Regions from separate parts of the Halobacillus sp. ABD4_316 genome, predicted to be linked through region 2. Evidence: riboswitches for the same ligand, from Rfam matches in the RefSeq annotation. Region 2 holds a riboswitch; the other holds the start of a gene.
What was found. Region 2 has a riboswitch for cyclic di-GMP ahead of ACXAJH_RS13920 (glycoside hydrolase family 191 protein). Riboswitches for the same ligand answer to the same signal wherever they lie in the genome.

Region 1 (3,880 bases), on a different contig from region 2:
AGGGCGTGCCCGCGGCATTCATCCACCGATAAGCGGTGACCCTTTACATGGCAAATGGTCAACTCTAACAGGTTGACACAGGCATCCTTTTTCATGCAGATATGACTTTATTTCTCCCCGAGTGTTTCGCCTCATATAACGACTCATCCGCTTTTTCCAATAGTTCCTTCGCTGTCGACACATGGTCAGGATATGTACTCACCCCAATAGAGACCGTAATGGAAATCTTTTCTCCATCAGGCAGGAGAAACGCTTGATGTTCTACCGTTCGCCGAATTTTCTCTGCTTTCGCCCTGCCGGCTTCGTTGCTGCAGTCCAAAAGGATAACGGTGAACTCTTCTCCACCGTTTCTGGATACGATATCAAAGGATCGGGTTATTTCATTCAAGGTGCTCCCCAGCTGGCGCAGCACTTCATCACCCGCCGCGTGCCCATAGGTGTCGTTCACGCGCTTAAAGAAATCAATGTCGATGGCAAGCAGGGTCAACGCTTCCTCTTTTTCCACGGCGTTCCTCACACTATCGTTCCAGAGGCGGTCAAACTCCCTTACATTATATAATCCCGTCAAATAATCGACGGATGACTGCTCTTCATACGTTTTAAAAAGATAATGAGACCTCCGCAGGTAATGGACGAGGTAGGAAGCCAGCATCCCACCGATAAATGAAATCAGCCAGTAGATGGGAATGAGAAACTGCAGTGTGCCCCAGTCTCTGACCACCAAGGAAATGACAATCGAAAAGACGATGTTCGACCAGAGCAGCATTTGAAAGGAGGATTCGAGCGGGCTCTCCCTGTGATGAAGCTTCCGGTACAGCCACATATAACCGATGAACAAGAAAATCATTAAGATGACAGCGGCCATTGAAGAAAGATTGACCCCGTATAACAAACGTCCGGAAGCAATAATGACAGCACTCAACAAAGCCGGGCGGATGCCTATGTATAAAATCAGAAGGATGACCGGGAGGTGACGAAGATCGATAATCGTCTGCTCAGTCACTTGTATGGAAAAGTACATCAGCAGCATGCCAAGCAATCCGCCTGCCACCCCGTCGATCCACTGACTGTTCTGTTTTGAAACCGCAGGCAGCAGCTTCGTCCATCGAAACTGCAGATACATAAAAACGAGGGCAATGACGATGCAGATATTAATAAAAAATTCCTGAATGATCACAAACACTCTTATCCCTCTTTTCCTTTTTGCATCCCTTTGTTCTATTATCGACATTTCCTAACAGATTTGTCTATGAAAATTGTCCCCCCTATGTAAAAGAAGATGTACAAAACATGTACAAACCTGTACATTATGGTCTTTCTTCCTATTACAAAATCAGTCATTTTGTGGTAATAATAGAGTATAAACAACGACGATTATAAGAAACAGATTCTGCGGTTCAGGTCGTTTCCTTTTGTGAAAGGAAGGGTATACGTATCAAAATAAAATAAACGAGACACGATGAACTGTGATTTCTAATGTGGGCACTTGAATCACAGGGAGTGAGTAGTGCAACCGGCTCCGCTCAGGAGGCATAACCATGAGTAAAACACCCCCGCGTCCTATGGAAAGCAGCGACGATAACAAAAACCACTTCGTTCACCTGAACGCTTCGTCGATCAAGACCTTGTCGGACCCCCTTCTCCTTCTGACCTACCGTCAGGCTGCTGAGATGGGACTGGATCAAGACTTCCTTTCCCTTATCTGCAGGGAGTTGAAAGACAGGGGGTTCTCCATTGAATGCTCCTCTAGCTACGGATGACAATGGATAATTTATAGCTCACCCGTTGATTGAGTTCTACCAGCCATTCATCCAGGACCTCATTGGAAGGAAAACGGCATTCCAATAAATAGCACCCCTCCCCGCTGATTTTATAATTATTCCTTACGAATGATGGATGGTTCTCGAGAAATGTAAAATAAGGCTGATGATTCAGGCTGTCTGTGTAGATATTCAAAAAGCAGTGGACAGGATAGCCCATCTTCTTTTCGTTCACGCGGACGGTATAGGATTCAATCAGCCCTTCGTCTTCTAATTTCAAGACTCTTGATGCTGCGGCCTGTCCTGTGAGATGGACATGTGCACCCAGCTCCTTCATCGTCATCCGGCCATCTTTCTTCAGCTCTTCTATAATTTTCTCATCCGTTTTGTCCATGACTTCTGCCTTCCTTTCATATTTCAACTCTTTTCAGCCAAACACTTGATTAATATGGTGTACTCCTATTTCCCTTCATAGTACGCTATTGTCAACAGAGATAAAAGGAGGAAGCCTTTATGAAAATCAAGCTGATTCGAAATGCAACATTACTGGTGAGCTATGGAGGAAAAACCTTTTTAATCGATCCATTCCTTTCCTCACAGGGAGCCATGCCGGCTTTCCCGGATACGCCCCATCAGGATTTAAGGAACCCGACCGCCCCCCTGCCTGTCGATGCCCAAAGTCTGACCGATGTGGACGCTGTCTTCATCACTCATCTTCATCCTGATCATTTTGATGAGGAAGCAAAGGACGTTCTCCCCAAGCAAACGCCCCTGTTCGCTCAAAATGAAGAAGATGTGAGTGCGGTGCAGGACGCCGGATTCACCCACGTCCACTCCTTCCAAAATGGCGTGGATATGGAAGGGATCCGCATTACCCGTACCCCGGGACGGCACGGGTCGGAAGAAATGACAGCTATGACAGGAAAGGTGTCCGGTCTCCTTTTTGAAGCAGAAGGTGAAAAAAGTCTTTATATTGCCGGGGACACGGTCTGGTATGAAGAAGTCGAACAGACGCTGTCCTCCCGCCGTCCTGATGTGATCGTCGTGAACGCGGGTGCCGCTCAATTTTTAGAGGGCGGGCCGATAACGATGACGAAAGAAGATGTCACAGCTGCCGCCCAGGCGGCACCGGAGTCTGAGATTCTCGCTGTGCACATGGAATCCCTGAACCACTGCCTGTTAACGAGAGAAGAGTTGAAGTCTTATACGAGCGGTTATCCGTCTATTCACATCCCTGAGGATGGCGAGACGCTCACCTTTTGATCCTTTCCCCTCCGGACCTGCCGGAGGGTTTTTTTATGCCTGACAAAAAGAACAGCCACAACTTCCACCATTATCCAACATCGTTTTACGTTATGTTAATTGTCAGACAATTCAGATGTTGATATAGTGATAAAAACAAAGGAGGCGATGATTGTTGCAGATCAATCAGGACAGGTATAAAGACCATCTCATGACACTTGCGGAGATCGGAAAAATTGGAGAAACGGGCGTCAACCGGCTCGCCCATTCCAAGGATGACCGGAAAGCGGTTGATGTCGTACAAGGATGGATGGAAGAAGCCGGGCTGACGACAAGGATTGATGGTTTCGGCAATCTGATCGGTCGTATGGAGGGCACCGAGCCTGATCAGCCTATTCTCATGATGGGGTCCCACATTGATTCCCAGCCGTACGGGGGCCGTTTTGACGGGACCGCCGGAGCTCTTGGAGCGATTGAAGTTGTACATACAATGAAAGAGCAAAACATAAAGCCGGTTCGCACGATAGAAGTGATCTGCTTTGCTGATGAAGAAGGTTCCCGATTCAACAAAGGTGTATTTGGTGTACGCGGCCTCATCGGCCAGCTCGAGGAAGGGGAGATACTCCGGAAAGATAAAACCGGGATGACCCGGCTCGAAGCTTTAAGGGAATTCGGTGTCGAACCGGATGTATCGGAAAGTCCCGTCTACAAGCCGGGCGATATTGAAGCCTTTTTAGAGCTTCATATTGAACAGGGGCCTGTCCTTGAATCAAAGGATAAGCCTGTAGGCATCGTGTCAGCCATCTCCGGGCCGATCTGGCTTACGGTGACTCTGGAAGGCTTCGCCGGCCATGCCGGATCTGTACCGATGCATTTAC
Region 2 (3,880 bases):
CAAGCATCAGCTTCGTACGGCCATAAGGATTTGTGGCCCCAACCGATGCACTCTCCGTAAGAGGAAGAGAGTCAGGGGTGCCATACACGGTGGCGGATGACGAAAAGATCAGCTGTTTAACATCAAATTCCTTCATCACTTCACACAGCATCAACGTCCCCGTAATGTTGTTATGATAGTACGTCAGCGGCATAGAAACCGATTCACCGACCGCCTTCAGTCCTGCCAGATGAATGACAGCTGTAATATCGAAGTCCTTGAAAACCTCTCGTAAAAGGTCCTGATCCCGCAGATCCCCTTCTACAAACGTCAACGTCTTCCCTGTCAGTTCCTGCACACGCAGCAGGGATTCGGGGTGGCTGTTCGATAAGTTGTCCAGAACGATAACCTCATGGTCCCTCTCCAATAATTCAAGACAGATGTGGCTGCCTATGTATCCGGCCCCGCCTGTAACTAAGATCATTGCCTCTCCTCCTCTATCAATCTCTTACCTTGGAATGTACAGGAAAATTAAGGATATGTCTACTATAAAAGGAAAGGAGCCCTCCTTTAGGCTCCCTTATAAAAGTCCTCGATCTGTTCATTTTTCGACATTTTTACGCCATTCAGCCCATTTTTCAAGAAAATTTTTGTATAATAATTACCAAGCATTATAATGGCTGGATTCATGATAATGGATGAACCCGTGACTTTCTGCCAGCCTCTGACTTTTCGACTTCTGAGAGAAGGAGACGGTCAGTATTTCCAAACCTGTTTCCTGACGAAGCTGCTTCAAATCCTGCATGCGGTCCAGGGACCATTGATCTTTCGCAACCGAGGAGTAATTGTAATTCTCCCACATAATGCCGTCTACATAAGGATACGTTGTGGTCGACAACGTGCCGAACCCCCAGTTTTGAATAAGGGACAAGGAAGGGTACTGACGCCGGATTTCCTGCAGGAAGACGGCCATGCCCGCACGCTGGTCATCCAGTACATCGGATCCGCAGTGTTCGTTATCGATATTGCCGACAGTATCTAAAAAGACACCGTCCAAACCCTTATCAGCCACCTGCTTCTCAATCTCAGCCAGCAGCACCTGCTGATAATGATCAGAGGTGATATCGGTCAGATAAGAATCCCATTCCGGATAATAGACACGCTCACCGTCCCGGTGGAAAAAGTCGGACTCTTCAAGCTGACTGATCAACGCCGTATTCCAGTTATCAGCTTCCATGGTGTTGATATACCCATACACCAATGTCCCGGACTGCTGAATCGTTTCAATCTGGCTTTTAGTATAGAACACCGGTTCAATCATGACAGCATCATACGCCTGCATCTTATTCAAGACTGCTTCGGTCGGAGAATCATAATAAATTTTATAGGACTGCACATTGGAAAGTGGATGAGAAGATTGTGCAGAAGTAGATAGAGGGGAAAGTACAAGACCAGCGGCTAAAACAACAAGAAAACTCCGTTTCATTTTTGTGAGTATACCCATAATACGCCTCCTGATTATTCAGAGAGCGGCTGTGGCATTGCAGACTGGCAGTCGGCTCCTGTGAGGAACTACGACCCATGTCTTTGCGCCCTTATCTTTCGATAAGTTTGCCTTTCTCTATTCAATTTTATCCACATTATACCACAGGTTTAACATGTTAAAGTATTTTAAATCCACATGGAGGTGATTGGATGTTCTACCAACAATCCAGTTTTATCCGGAAGTTTATTGAACTGATCCTCGTATTTTTTGTATTGGGATTCCTTGATCAGACGTTGGAATGGAACATGCTGGAATGGACGCTTAACCCTGTCTTCTTTGCTGTCCTATTGTTTTCCCTCAGATACGGTCTGAATTTTGCTCTTTTGAGCTTTTTTGCTGCACTATTCTATCATGTGTATGACATGTATCAGCGGGACGGGGACTTGTTTCTCTTATTCTATGATCCCGCCAATTATTTATCTCTCCTCTTCCTACTCCTGACCGGCGTCATTACAGGGCTGTACAGCACGTCCTTCCGGGAGAGATATGAGAGTCAGCAGTATGTGCTGAAGGAAACGAAGGATGAAAATGAGGAACTAAAAACATCCTTAACCGCTCTGGAACGGTCTCAACGGGTCATGCAGGCAAAAGTCCTTGATTCCGAGTACACGCTTTCCAGGATTTACGAAGTCGGAAAGACGCTTGATCAGCCTTCTCCAGAACTTGTCCGAAACGAGGCCGTTACGATTATCGGAGACCTGTTTGAGGCGGAAGACTTAGCTGTCTATCATGTCGACTCTTCTAAGAAATCACTGCGCCTCCGCGTTCGAAAAGGAAATACCGAACGACTTCCGCAGACGATTTTCATTGATGATGCGGCCTCGATTTTCTCACGGGGACTGAAGAACAAAACCATTACTTTAAAGACGGTTGATGATGAAGCCGATGCTCCAGTGCTGATCGGACCGATCGTCTACAATCAGGACGTACGGGAAATCCTCGTGATTGATCAACTTGATTTTGCCAAACTGACAAAATATGAAGTTCAAATCCTCTCTCTCGTGCTCGACTGGATGGCCAACCGGATCGAAAGAGCTGGAGAGTATCTTCGTAAAGAAGAAGAGCAGAAGATGTATCCAGGCACAAGTATTTATGATAAGGAAGCTTTTGACGAACTTGTTCAGCTTCAGGAAAAACGAGCGGAGAAATACGGGGTGCCTTATAGTGTCGTTTCCATCGATGTCAGCCCTTACAGGGAAATGTCGGTCGTGGAAGCAGAAATCATCCTGCGTGCCTACTTGAGAGAATTGGACATTATGGGCTACGACCAGACGGAGCAGCATTTCCACTTCCTGCTTCCAGGTACGAGCTCCGAGAATGCATCCATCGTCGAAGAGCGGATTTACAAAGCACTCGATACAAAAGGCGGGATTTACATTGGTTAATTTCCAGGAACCCTACTGGCTGATCTTTTTCTATGTTATTCACGGCCTCGCTATTCTGATCGTTTCCCTGCTGCTTCGAAAAAGGATGCATGATGACAAAAAAGGAACCGTCACATGGCTCGCCATTACGAGCGTATTCCTCCCGATCATCGGAGAGCTTCTCGGACTGGCCGCCTGGCTGGCTGCGAAAGCGTCCGGCAGCAATCACATGATTGATGATTACGATGATTATGTCACATTCACGCCGTTGAATCTTGAATACCTGCGTTATGAAGCATCATCAAGCATGGATTTATCGCCCATCAGCGATGCCCTTTTGAGGAACGATGGCGTCAACCAGAAGGAATTGATTGTCAGTCTGATCAATTCCGATATCGCCAATAAAGGACGGCACTTGAACCTCGGCCTGACCCACAACAATTCAGAAACCGTCCACTATGCAGCTACAACCATGAACGTGCTGTCCAGCCGGTTTGAAAAAGAACTGGAACATGCCAGAAAAGAATTGGCCCCGGAAGCACCCATGTCTTTCGAGCGTTTATGCAGCGTGTACGAACGTTATCTGGGAAGTGGTATTCTTGATGAGAACGGACAGGCGCGGCTCGAGAAACAATATGAACAACTGCTGGAAGAAATGGTTCCGAAACTTGAAAAAGAACCATGGATGTACCGCAGTCTCGGCGATATTTACATACGTCGTGGAAAAGAGGAAAAAGCGGTGGAAGCTTTCCGTGAGATGGTCAGCCGCTTCCCGGCCCATCCAGGAGGCTACTTGAAATTGATTGAAATATACTATGCAGGACGCGACTGGACAAACATCAAGCCTGTGCTCAACGACCTTTTCCAACATGTGCAGGCAGAGGACATCCCTGAAAGCCAACGCTTCATTATCCAACAGATGGGAGGGAAAACACTGTGAAAAAACAAATCACTATTTATGCTTCGGTTCTTTTCCTTCTATTCACAGCTG

Region 1: another riboswitch for cyclic di-GMP. It lies ahead of sda (sporulation histidine kinase inhibitor Sda); the one in region 2 lies ahead of ACXAJH_RS13920 (glycoside hydrolase family 191 protein).

Annotation. Positions count from the first base shown of each region.
Region 1 is NZ_JBSWZA010000004.1:276,612-280,491, reverse strand. Features, by position in the region: gene ACXAJH_RS16595 (diguanylate cyclase) at 92-1,183, opposite strand; cyclic di-GMP riboswitch class II at 1,445-1,528, shown strand; gene sda (sporulation histidine kinase inhibitor Sda) at 1,539-1,760, shown strand; gene ACXAJH_RS16585 (Lrp/AsnC family transcriptional regulator) at 1,747-2,154, opposite strand; gene ACXAJH_RS16580 (MBL fold metallo-hydrolase) at 2,274-3,023, shown strand; gene ACXAJH_RS16575 (hydantoinase/carbamoylase family amidase) at 3,178-3,880, shown strand, end outside.
Region 2 is NZ_JBSWZA010000003.1:274,286-278,165, forward strand. Features, by position in the region: gene galE (UDP-glucose 4-epimerase GalE) at 1-463, opposite strand, end outside; gene ACXAJH_RS13920 (glycoside hydrolase family 191 protein) at 641-1,483, opposite strand; cyclic di-GMP riboswitch class I at 1,519-1,605, opposite strand; gene ACXAJH_RS13925 (GAF domain-containing protein) at 1,675-2,910, shown strand; gene ACXAJH_RS13930 (tetratricopeptide repeat protein) at 2,903-3,829, shown strand; gene ACXAJH_RS13935 (DUF2194 domain-containing protein) at 3,826-3,880, shown strand, end outside.